Regions from separate parts of the Roseburia sp. AF15-21 genome, predicted to be linked through region 1. Evidence: predicted binding sites of a transcription regulator. Region 1 holds the regulator's gene; each other region holds the start of a gene.
What was found. Region 1 encodes HrcA, which represses chaperone genes, less so after heat shock. Its sites were predicted from a motif close to TGTTAGCACTCNNNNNNNNNGAGTGCTAACA; they were not measured.
Positions count from the first base shown of each region.

Region 2: the regulator HrcA is predicted to act here: its motif matches at 1,887-1,917, upstream of clpB (ATP-dependent chaperone ClpB).
Region 3: the regulator HrcA is predicted to act here: its motif matches at 1,445-1,475, upstream of DWW33_RS11070 (Hsp20/alpha crystallin family protein).

Region 1 is NZ_QUHG01000001.1:35,193-38,480, forward strand. Features, by position in the region: gene hemW (radical SAM family heme chaperone HemW) at 1-1,049, shown strand, start outside; gene hrcA (heat-inducible transcriptional repressor HrcA) at 1,256-2,299, shown strand; gene grpE (nucleotide exchange factor GrpE) at 2,320-2,973, shown strand; gene dnaK (molecular chaperone DnaK) at 2,992-3,288, shown strand, end outside.
Region 2 is NZ_QUHG01000003.1:335,892-339,179, reverse strand. Features, by position in the region: gene clpB (ATP-dependent chaperone ClpB) at 1-1,809, opposite strand, end outside; gene DWW33_RS06745 (spermidine synthase) at 1,957-3,288, opposite strand, start outside.
Region 3 is NZ_QUHG01000007.1:131,790-135,077, forward strand. Features, by position in the region: gene DWW33_RS11065 (sodium-dependent transporter) at 1-1,249, opposite strand, end outside; gene DWW33_RS11070 (Hsp20/alpha crystallin family protein) at 1,600-2,067, shown strand; gene DWW33_RS16150 (hypothetical protein) at 2,124-2,249, shown strand; gene DWW33_RS11075 (Hsp20/alpha crystallin family protein) at 2,281-2,721, shown strand; gene DWW33_RS11080 (methylglyoxal synthase) at 2,826-3,288, opposite strand, start outside.

The sequences.
Region 1 (3,288 bases):
TGGGACGTCCGGCTCTTTCTACTATATATATAGGGGGCGGAACACCGTCTCTTTTAGCACCGGAATATATCGCACTTCTTTTAAAACAGATTCAGGTAAGCTTTGAGGTGGAAGCAGATGCAGAGATTACCATAGAATGTAATCCCGGAACTTTAAATGAGGAAAAACTTCTTACCTATAAAGAAGCAGGCATTAACCGTCTCAGCATAGGGTTACAGTCTGCCTTTGATGATGAATTAAAGATATTAGGAAGAATCCATACTTACCGGCAGTTCTTGGAGAATTATGAATGTGCCAGAAGATGTGGCTTTGAAAATATCAACGTTGATTTGATGAGTGCCCTGCCTTATCAGAGTACGGAGAAATTTGTCACCAGCTTAAAGCGTGTCATAGCATTAAAACCGGAGCATATTTCAGCCTATTCCCTGATTATCGAAAAGGGAACACCATTTTATGAAAAATACAAATTCGAGGCAGTGCTCCGGGAAGCCGGAAAGCCGACAGAGCATCTGCCATCTGAAGAGACGGAGTATGAAATTTATAAAAAGACTCAGGAGATTCTTTCAGAGGCAGGTTATGAGCATTATGAAGTATCCAATTATGCTAAGCAGGGGAAAGAGGCAAGGCATAATATCGGATACTGGAAGCGGGTACCGTATCTTGGGGTAGGACTTGGGGCGGCTTCCCTGATTGGAGAAGTACGCTACAGTAATATAAGAGAGATTGAAGCGTATATCAAAGCATGCGGTAATATTTCGGCGAAGGAAATAGATGGAGTACCGGCATTGAATCTCCATGAGAGTGCAGATGCAATCAGCCGCCATGCCCAGATGGAAGAATTCATGTTTTTAGGCCTGCGTATGTTAAAGGGAGTTACAAGAACAGAATTCAAAGAGACTTTTGGCGTGGAAATAGAAGCAGTATATGGCGAAGTCTTAAACCAGCTTCAGGAAGAGGACTTAATCGAGAAAAAAGCCGGTGTAATAAAGCTCAGCGACCATGGCATGGACATCAGCAACTATGTACTCGCCCAGTTTTTACTGGATTAAGTAGTGCGGTGTTGAACCGCATTGAATCAGAACAAATCTAAAGAAAATATAAAATTATAAAATGCTGTTGACAAAAAAAACGAATGGTGCTATCTTAAGTACATAGAAATTAGCACTCTTTCAAGTTGAGTGCTAACAACAAAGAAAAAGCAGTATAAAAAGCTTTTTCAAATACCTATAAAAGTTTCATTTTCAGGAGAACGTGAATGAACGAGAACGAATTAGATGAAAGAAAAACAAAAATCTTAAATGCAATCATTCGCAACTATCTGGAAACAGGTGAGCCGGTTGGTTCAAGAACCATTTCCAAGTATACGGATTTGAACTTAAGTTCCGCAACAATCCGGAATGAGATGTCGGACTTGGAAGAGATGGGATATATTTTGCAGCCACATACATCGGCAGGAAGAATTCCATCCGATAAGGGATATCGCTTCTATGTAGATAATCTGATTGCAGAGAAGGACAAAGAAGTATCCGATATGAAAGAGTTCGTAATTGAACATACGGAGAAGATGGAACAGGTATTGCAGCAGGTGGCAAAGCTGTTGGCAAACAACACGAATTACACCACCATGATAACAGCACCGCAGTATCACCACAACAGCCTGAAGTTCATCCAGTTATCCAATGTGGATGATGAACATATTCTGGCAGTTGTCGTATTGGAAGGCAATCTTGTGAAAAATAAGATGATTCCGATAGAAGAGCCGATAGATAATGAGCATATGTTAAAACTTAACATGCTTTTGAATACACATTTAAATGGATTGTCATTAGATCAGATTAATCTGGGCACCATAGCAGTGTTGAAAGAGAAAGCCGGTATCCATTCCAAAGTCATCAGTGATGTATTGGATGCAGTAGCAGAAGCAATCAGCGAAGATGAGGATTTGGAGATATATACCAGTGGTGCAACGAATATCTTAAAATATCCGGAGTTATCGGATTCGCAGAAAGCAGGAGAGCTTTTAGATGCGTTAGAAGAGAAGAAACAGTTAGTAAGTCTGGTGACGGATAACCTCAGCAATGAGGAGAACGGCATACAGGTTTATATAGGAGATGAATCTCCAATTCAGACCATGAAGGACTGCAGTGTGGTAACAGCTACCTATGAACTTGGTAAAGGCGTGAAGGGAACGATAGGAATTATCGGACCGAAGCGTATGGATTATGAGAACGTCATGGATAATCTGAAAAATTTGAAATCACAACTAGAAGGCATATTTGATAAGCCGAAGAAAGAATAGCATAGAAAGGTGGTAAGGAAGTGGCAGAAGAAAAGAAAGAAGAAGTGCTTGAGGAAGTATTAGAAGACTTAGAAGCAGAGGATGCAAAAAAGCAGGAAGAAGCACAGAATACCGCCTCAGAAGAAAAAGAAGTTGAGGCAGAAGAAAAAACGGAAGATACCGAATCTGAACCGGAAGAAATAGAGAAAGAAGATGAGGAGAAAAAGAAAGGTATCTTTAAAAAGAAAGACAAGAAAGATAAGAAGGACGAACAGATTGAAGATTTAACCGACCGGCTGAAACGTCAGATGGCAGAATTTGAAAACTTCCGTAAGAGAACGGAAAAGGAAAAGAGCCAGATGTATGACATGGGAGCCAGCGCAATCTTAGAGAAAATCCTTCCAGTTATCGACAATTTTGAAAGAGGGCTTGCAGCTGTACCGGAAGAAGACAAAAACAATGGCTTCGTAGAAGGTATGGATAAGATTTATAAGCAGATGATGACAGTGCTGACAGAGGTTGGTGTAACACCGATTGAAGCAGCCGGTCAGGAGTTTGACCCGAATCTCCATAATGCAGTAATGCATGTGGAAGATGAAGAACTCGGTGAGAATGTAGTAGCCGAGGAGTTACAGAAAGGTTACAAGTACAAAGAAAATGTAATCAGACATAGCATGGTAAAAGTAGCGAATTAAGCATAGGAGGATAAGAACATGAGTAAAATTATTGGTATTGACTTAGGAACAACAAACAGTTGTGTGGCAGTTATGGAAGGTGGAAAACCTACCGTTATAGCAAACCAGGAAGGTGCAAGAACAACACCATCTATCGTAGCATTTACAAAAACAGGTGAGCGTCTGATTGGTGAACCTGCAAAACGTCAGGCAGTAACCAACGCAGAGAAAACAATCTCTTCCATTAAGAGACATATGGGAACCGATTACAAAGTAAGCATTGATGACAAACAGTATTCTCCGCAGCAGATTTCTGCAATGATTTTACAGAAATTA
Region 2 (3,288 bases), on a different contig from region 1:
GAACAGGAAAGAACCGATTGGCTTGCTCGGGTCTTTGATTCCGGCTTTGGAACGAATGATTGCTTCTGTTACCTTGGTAACGCCCTCGTCCTGTCCAATGACACGTTTATGCAGTTCTTCATCAAGGTGCAGTGTCTTATTTCGTTCGCTCTCAGTCAGTTTTGCTACCGGGATTCCGGTCCAGCGGGAGATAATCTTTGCGATTTCTTCTTCGCTGACGCTTTCATGTACCAGTGATAAATCTTCACCTTTGACTTTCTCTTCTTCAATTTCCAACTGCTGCTGTAACTGCGGCAGCTTACCATATTTTAATTCTGCCGCTTTATTTAAATCATAGCTCTGCTCTGCCTGCTGGATTTCATTTTTCAGGCTTTCCAAATCCTCACGCAGCTTCTGGACTTTCTCTACGGATTTCTTTTCATTGTCCCACTGTGCCTTCTTATTCTGGAACTCACTCCGAAGCTCTGCCAACTCTTTCTGTAAGTCTGCCAGACGCTCCTGGCTCAGACGGTCATCCTCTTTTTTCAATGCAGTCTCTTCAATCTCTAACTGCATGACACGACGGTTCAGTTCGTCTAACTCAGTCGGCATGGAATCAAGTTCTGTCTTAATCAGTGCACAGGCTTCATCCACCAGGTCAATTGCCTTATCCGGTAAGAACCGGTCTGAGATATAACGGTTCGAAAGCACTGCTGCGGAAACCAGTGCACTGTCGGTAATCTTTACTCCATGGAATACTTCATACCTCTCCTTTAATCCACGCAGGATAGAAATAGTATCTTCTACCGTTGGTTCGTCTACCATAACCGGCTGGAATCTTCGTTCCAATGCGGCATCCTTTTCAATGTATTCCCGGTACTCATCCAATGTGGTAGCACCGATACAATGCAGTTCTCCACGGGCAAGCATTGGTTTTAAAAGCTGTCCGGCATCCATGGCTCCATCGGTTTTTCCTGCACCGACAATGGTATGCAGCTCATCGATAAAGAGGATAATCTGACCTTCGGATTTCTTTACTTCATCCAATACTGCTTTCAGACGTTCCTCAAATTCACCACGGTATTTTGCTCCGGCTACCAATGCACCCATATCCAGTGCAAAGAGCTTCTTATCCTTTAATCCTTCCGGAACATCACCACGTACAATCCGTTGTGCCAGTCCCTCTACAACTGCGGTTTTACCTACACCGGGTTCGCCAATCAGTACCGGATTGTTTTTCGTCTTACGGGACAAAATTCGCACTACATTCCGGATTTCTGCATCTCGTCCGATGACCGGATCCAGCTTCTGGTCTCTCGCCCTCTCTACCATATCATATCCATATTTATTTAAGGTATCATAAGTAGCTTCCGGATTATCGGAGGTCACACGCTGGTTGCCACGCACCGTAGACAGTGCCTGCAGGAAACGGTCTCTTGTAATACCATATTCCTTAAAAATTTCCTTTAATGCAGGATTCGGATATCTTAATAAGGATAAAAACAGATGCTCTACAGAGACATAATCATCTCCCATCTGCTTTGCCTCATCCTCTGCACTAATCAATACCTTATTCAATGCCTGACCGACATAAACCTGGCCGCCGGACACCTTGGTTCTTGCTTCCAGATGGCGGATTGCATTGTCTACAAAATGCTCCTTCTGGATTTCCATTTTCTCAATCAGTTTTAAAATCAGTCCATCTTCCTGCTGCAGTAATGCCACTAAAAGATGTTCCTGCTCGATTTCCTGATTGCCATATTCATATGCTAATTTTTCGCAATCCTGGATTGCTTCCATTGACTTCTGTGTAAATTTCTGAATGTTCATATCTTTCACCTCATTTCCCACTGTGCTATGAACGAATTCCTGTTATTTCTGTTTCCAAGCATAAATATAGCACGCATTATTAGCACTGTCAATAGGTGAGTGCTAAAATTTTCAGACAATTTTTGTTAATTTCTATTTTTCTTATATTTAAAAGGAATTCAGCAGTCCTTTCAGCCCTTCCTCTTTATAAACTCCCTTATAATATGCAACTTCATCTTTTATCATCTCATCAATCACCTGCATTCCAAGAAGTTCCACCGGTGCCTTATCATCTGTAAGAATATAATCGCCCTTTTCATAGGAAACGGTATCTGCCAATACCTCTGTCATCATTCCCTTTAACTCCTGATTTTCAAGCTTGGAAATGTTGTTAGAAAGATTCTTTAAAATTTCTCCATTGTCGGATGCAAACAGTTCCCGGTTTGTAGAGCCTGCCACATCCACAGTATATTCTGTTCCAAATACACTTCCTATGGTGTCGGAAAGATACTGGTTAATATTTCCTTCTTTCTGCCCACGCATGTTCATATTCACCACCATTACGCCATTTTCATTTAAATGCTCTTTTACCAGCGTAAAAAATTCAACGGAAGACATCTGAAACGGAATCGTAATATCCTGATAAGCATCTACCATAATGACATCGTATTTCTTATCGGATGCATTTAAAAATGCTCTTCCATCATAAGTCGTTACCGGCACATCCTCCGAAAGTGAAAAATACTGTCTGGAAAGCTTTGTAATCTTCTCATCAATTTCAACACCTTCCACATTCATATCTCCAAAATATTTCCGGCACTGGGTTGCATAAGTACCGGTTCCCATTCCAAGAATCAGCACATCCATGTCTGATATTTCTTTGTCTTTTAACATAAGCGGTGCCGCCATGGCATAATCATAATACATGCCGGTCAGTTCATCCTGCTTCATATACACAGACTGCACACCGAATAACACATTGGTGGATAAGGACACCTTGTCCTGATTTTCGTATACCTGAAGATAGTTATATACGGATTCCCCCTCATAGGTCAGATTATTTTCCCAGAATGCAAATGAGTCGGAATATCCAAACCCGCAGCACAGTGCAAATATCAGAATAGATGCAACTATTTTCTTCTTTCCGGTATGCGCATTGATAAAATATACGATGGATAATGCCAGTAAAATTCCCGCAAAGATAAGAAATGTAACGGATGTTCCTACTGCCGGAATTGTCACAAAGGTTGGGATAAAGGTTCCAATGATGCTTCCGATGGTGTTAAATGCCCCTAAGGTACCTACTGTCTTTCCGTTGTCATCTAAATTATCAACAGAATATTTTACCAGGGATGGTGTTACCGTTCCCAACAGAAACAGCGGAAATACGAAAATTACCATGCAGGCTGCAAAAGCTGCAATAATCAGGAAATTATTATTTACCGCAAAGATTAAAAGGGCTGATATTCCTATGATAATATATTTTCCCACTACCGGAAT
Region 3 (3,288 bases), on a different contig from region 1:
GGGTTACTTCTTCTTCAATCCGCTGCACTCCCACCACTCTTGATACCAGAAGGCAGGTTGCAATAGCTGCAATCGGCATCATCACGGAGTTCGTCAGGAAATCAAAGAAATCAAGAATCTGCATTCCGATAATTTTTACATTCGCTAATGGTCCATATCCCAGTGTAGAAAGACTTCCCAAAAGAAGCATTACAATACCGACAATTACCGTTGCTTTCCGTCTTTCCCAGCCCAGTTCATCTTCAAAAGTCGATACTGCACTTTCCGTTAATGCAATAGAACTTGTTATTGCTGCAAACAGCACCAGTACAAAAAACAAAATTCCGACTCCGGTTCCAAGTCCCATGCTGTCAAATACTTTTGGAATCGTAATAAACATCAATGATGGCCCCGCCTGCAGTGTTTCCGGATTTCCACCGGAAAATGCAAAGACTGCCGGAATAATCATAAGTCCCGCCATCATGGCAATGGCGGTATCAAATATTTCCACATTCTTTGTCGATTCTTCAATAGAAACTTCTTTCTTCATATAAGAACCGAATGTAATTAAAATTCCCATCGCGATGGACAGGGAATAAAACATCTGTCCCATGGCTGTCACCACTGTCATCCATGAAAAATTTTCAAGATTTGGAATCAGAAAATATTTAACTCCTTTTAATGCTCCCGGTCTGCTTACGGAATAAACCGTTATTAATATAGAAAGAACAACCAGCACCGGCATCATAAATCTGGATACCCGCTCAATACCATTCCGGACTCCGGCAAAGATAATCCCCAGCGTAAATACTGCAAAAAAAGCAAAGCAGATTTCTGTGGAAAGCCCGCTGGAAATGAAATCGGAAAAATATCCATCCGATGCAAGCTTACTGCCATTTCCCCTGATATATTCCACCAGATATTTCATTACCCAGCCGCCAATTACAGAATAATATGGCACGATTAAAACCGGAATAATGGCATTTATCCAGCCACCGAAAGAGAGCCAGCGGGATTTTCCAAAGGTATGATATGCTCCCACCGGGCTCTTCTTCGTCATTCTTCCGATAGAAGTCTCCGCCATAATCATCGTATATCCAAAAGTCAGTGCAAGTATAATATAAATCAGCAGAAAGATTCCTCCTCCATACTTTGCCGCAAGATATGGGAATCTCCATATGTTTCCCAGTCCCACAGAAGCGCCTGCTGCTGATAATACAAACCCTATCTTCCCCGAAAATGTACTTCTTTTCTCATTCTGTGTCTTCATTTTGTTTTTTCTCCTAAACTCATAATTTCCATGACGCAAAGTTATAGAAATCATAACACAGTCTCATAGTTCCTGCAATATTCTTTCTTTTCCGCAATACATTCACTTATTTTCTCTTCTTTTTCACAGCGTATTCCCTTATATTCTCTTAGTTTTCTCACAATTTGCAACCAATTCACAAATTTTTCACAAATTTATTAGCACTCACATCTTGACAGTGCTAATAATTGGTGTTATAACATAGTCAGAACAAAGGAGAGGAACAAAAAGAGGTTCCTAAAACATCCCGGTTCCAAAGAAACAAGGTAAACAAGCATAGATAGATTTATTTAAAAAAGGAGAGATGACTTATGTTGATGCCTAGTATTTTTGGAGAGAATTTATTTGATGACTTCTTTGAGGATTTTCCATGGATGGACGATAACATGGATATGAAAAAAACTGAGAAAAAACTTTACGGTCGTAGAGCCGCACGTCTGATGAAGACAGATATCAAGGAACAAGATAATGGTTATGAACTGGTAATCGATTTACCTGGATTTAAGAAAGACGAAGTAAGTGCTTCCTTAGAAAATGGTTACCTGACCATCAGTGCCGCCAAAGGCTTGGATGAGGAAGATAAAGATAAGAAATCCGGCAAGTACATCCGTAAGGAACGTTATTCCGGAGCCTGCAGCCGAAGCTTTTATGTTGGCGATGCCGTTACCGAAGAAGATATCAAGGGCGAATTTAAACACGGTATCTTAAAACTCTTCGTTCCGAAGAAAGAAGCAAAACCTGCAGTAGAAGACCACAAATATATTGCAATTGAAGGATAATTTCAGACATTGTATTTCAGATATCTGATGATGTAAAAGAAAGGAAGCATGTTATTATGTCAGACAAAAATCCAAAACATCCATTAAAAAAGAAGAAAGTAAAAGCTAAAATTAATGTAGCCGACCATGAGGCTGTTGAGGAAGCCAGAGAAGCTCACAGAAGCAAGAAACATTATTACTAATTACAATAGACTATTTCAGGAGGAATGACTTATGTTAGTACCAAGTATTTTTTCAAACAACTTTGTAGATGATATATTCGATGATGTATTTCCATTCGGAGCTTACAATGCTCCTGCTGCAGACAACCGCGCTGCCATGAACACTGACGTTAAGGAATTTGACGACAGATATGAACTGGAATTTGAACTTCCGGGCTTTAAGAAAGAAGATATCCAGGCTGAGCTGAAAGACGGATACCTCATCGTCAATGCCAAACACCAGGACAACAAGGACGAAAAAGACAAAGATGGCAAATATATCCGTAAAGAACGTTACTATGGCTCTTACCAGCGTAGTTTCTATGTCGGAGATGGCGTTACTCAGGATGACATCAAAGGCGGTTTTGAAAATGGTATCCTGACTCTGACCGTTCCGAAGAAAGAAGCAAAACCTGCTGTGGAAGAAAAGAAATATATTTCCATTGAGGGATAATACCAGGATAATTAAAAGGAAAAAGGGGCGGTGTGAGTATTCACACCGCCTCTCCTTTTTATGTGAGAAACACGCTTTGCGTGTTTCTCGTAGTTTAGCTGACATTACTTTATCGTCGATGCCCGCTGTCTGATATTCTTATTAAAATTAATCACATTGTGATTATATTCTTCATCCATCAACTCGGAATGAATCATAAAATCTGCAGTTGCTTTATTATTGGCAATCGGAATGTCATAGACCTGGGCAATACGAAGCAGCGCTTTTACATCCGGGTCATGAGGTGCTGCAGTAAGCGGATCTGAAAAGAAAATCACGAAATCTACTTTTCCCTCTACTATCTTAGCACCAATCTGCTGGTCTCCGCCCAGCGGACCGCTGTTATAGCCCTTTACCGGCAGTCCCGTCTGGTCTGTAATCATTTTTGCTGTTGTTCCGGTTCCACAAAGGAAATGCTTCTTTAAAGTTTCTGCATTGTCTTTGCACCACTGGATCAGTTCTGCTTTCTTTCCATCATGAGCAATCAATGCAATATTTTTCTGTTTTCCGATTGTCAAAGTAAGAAAA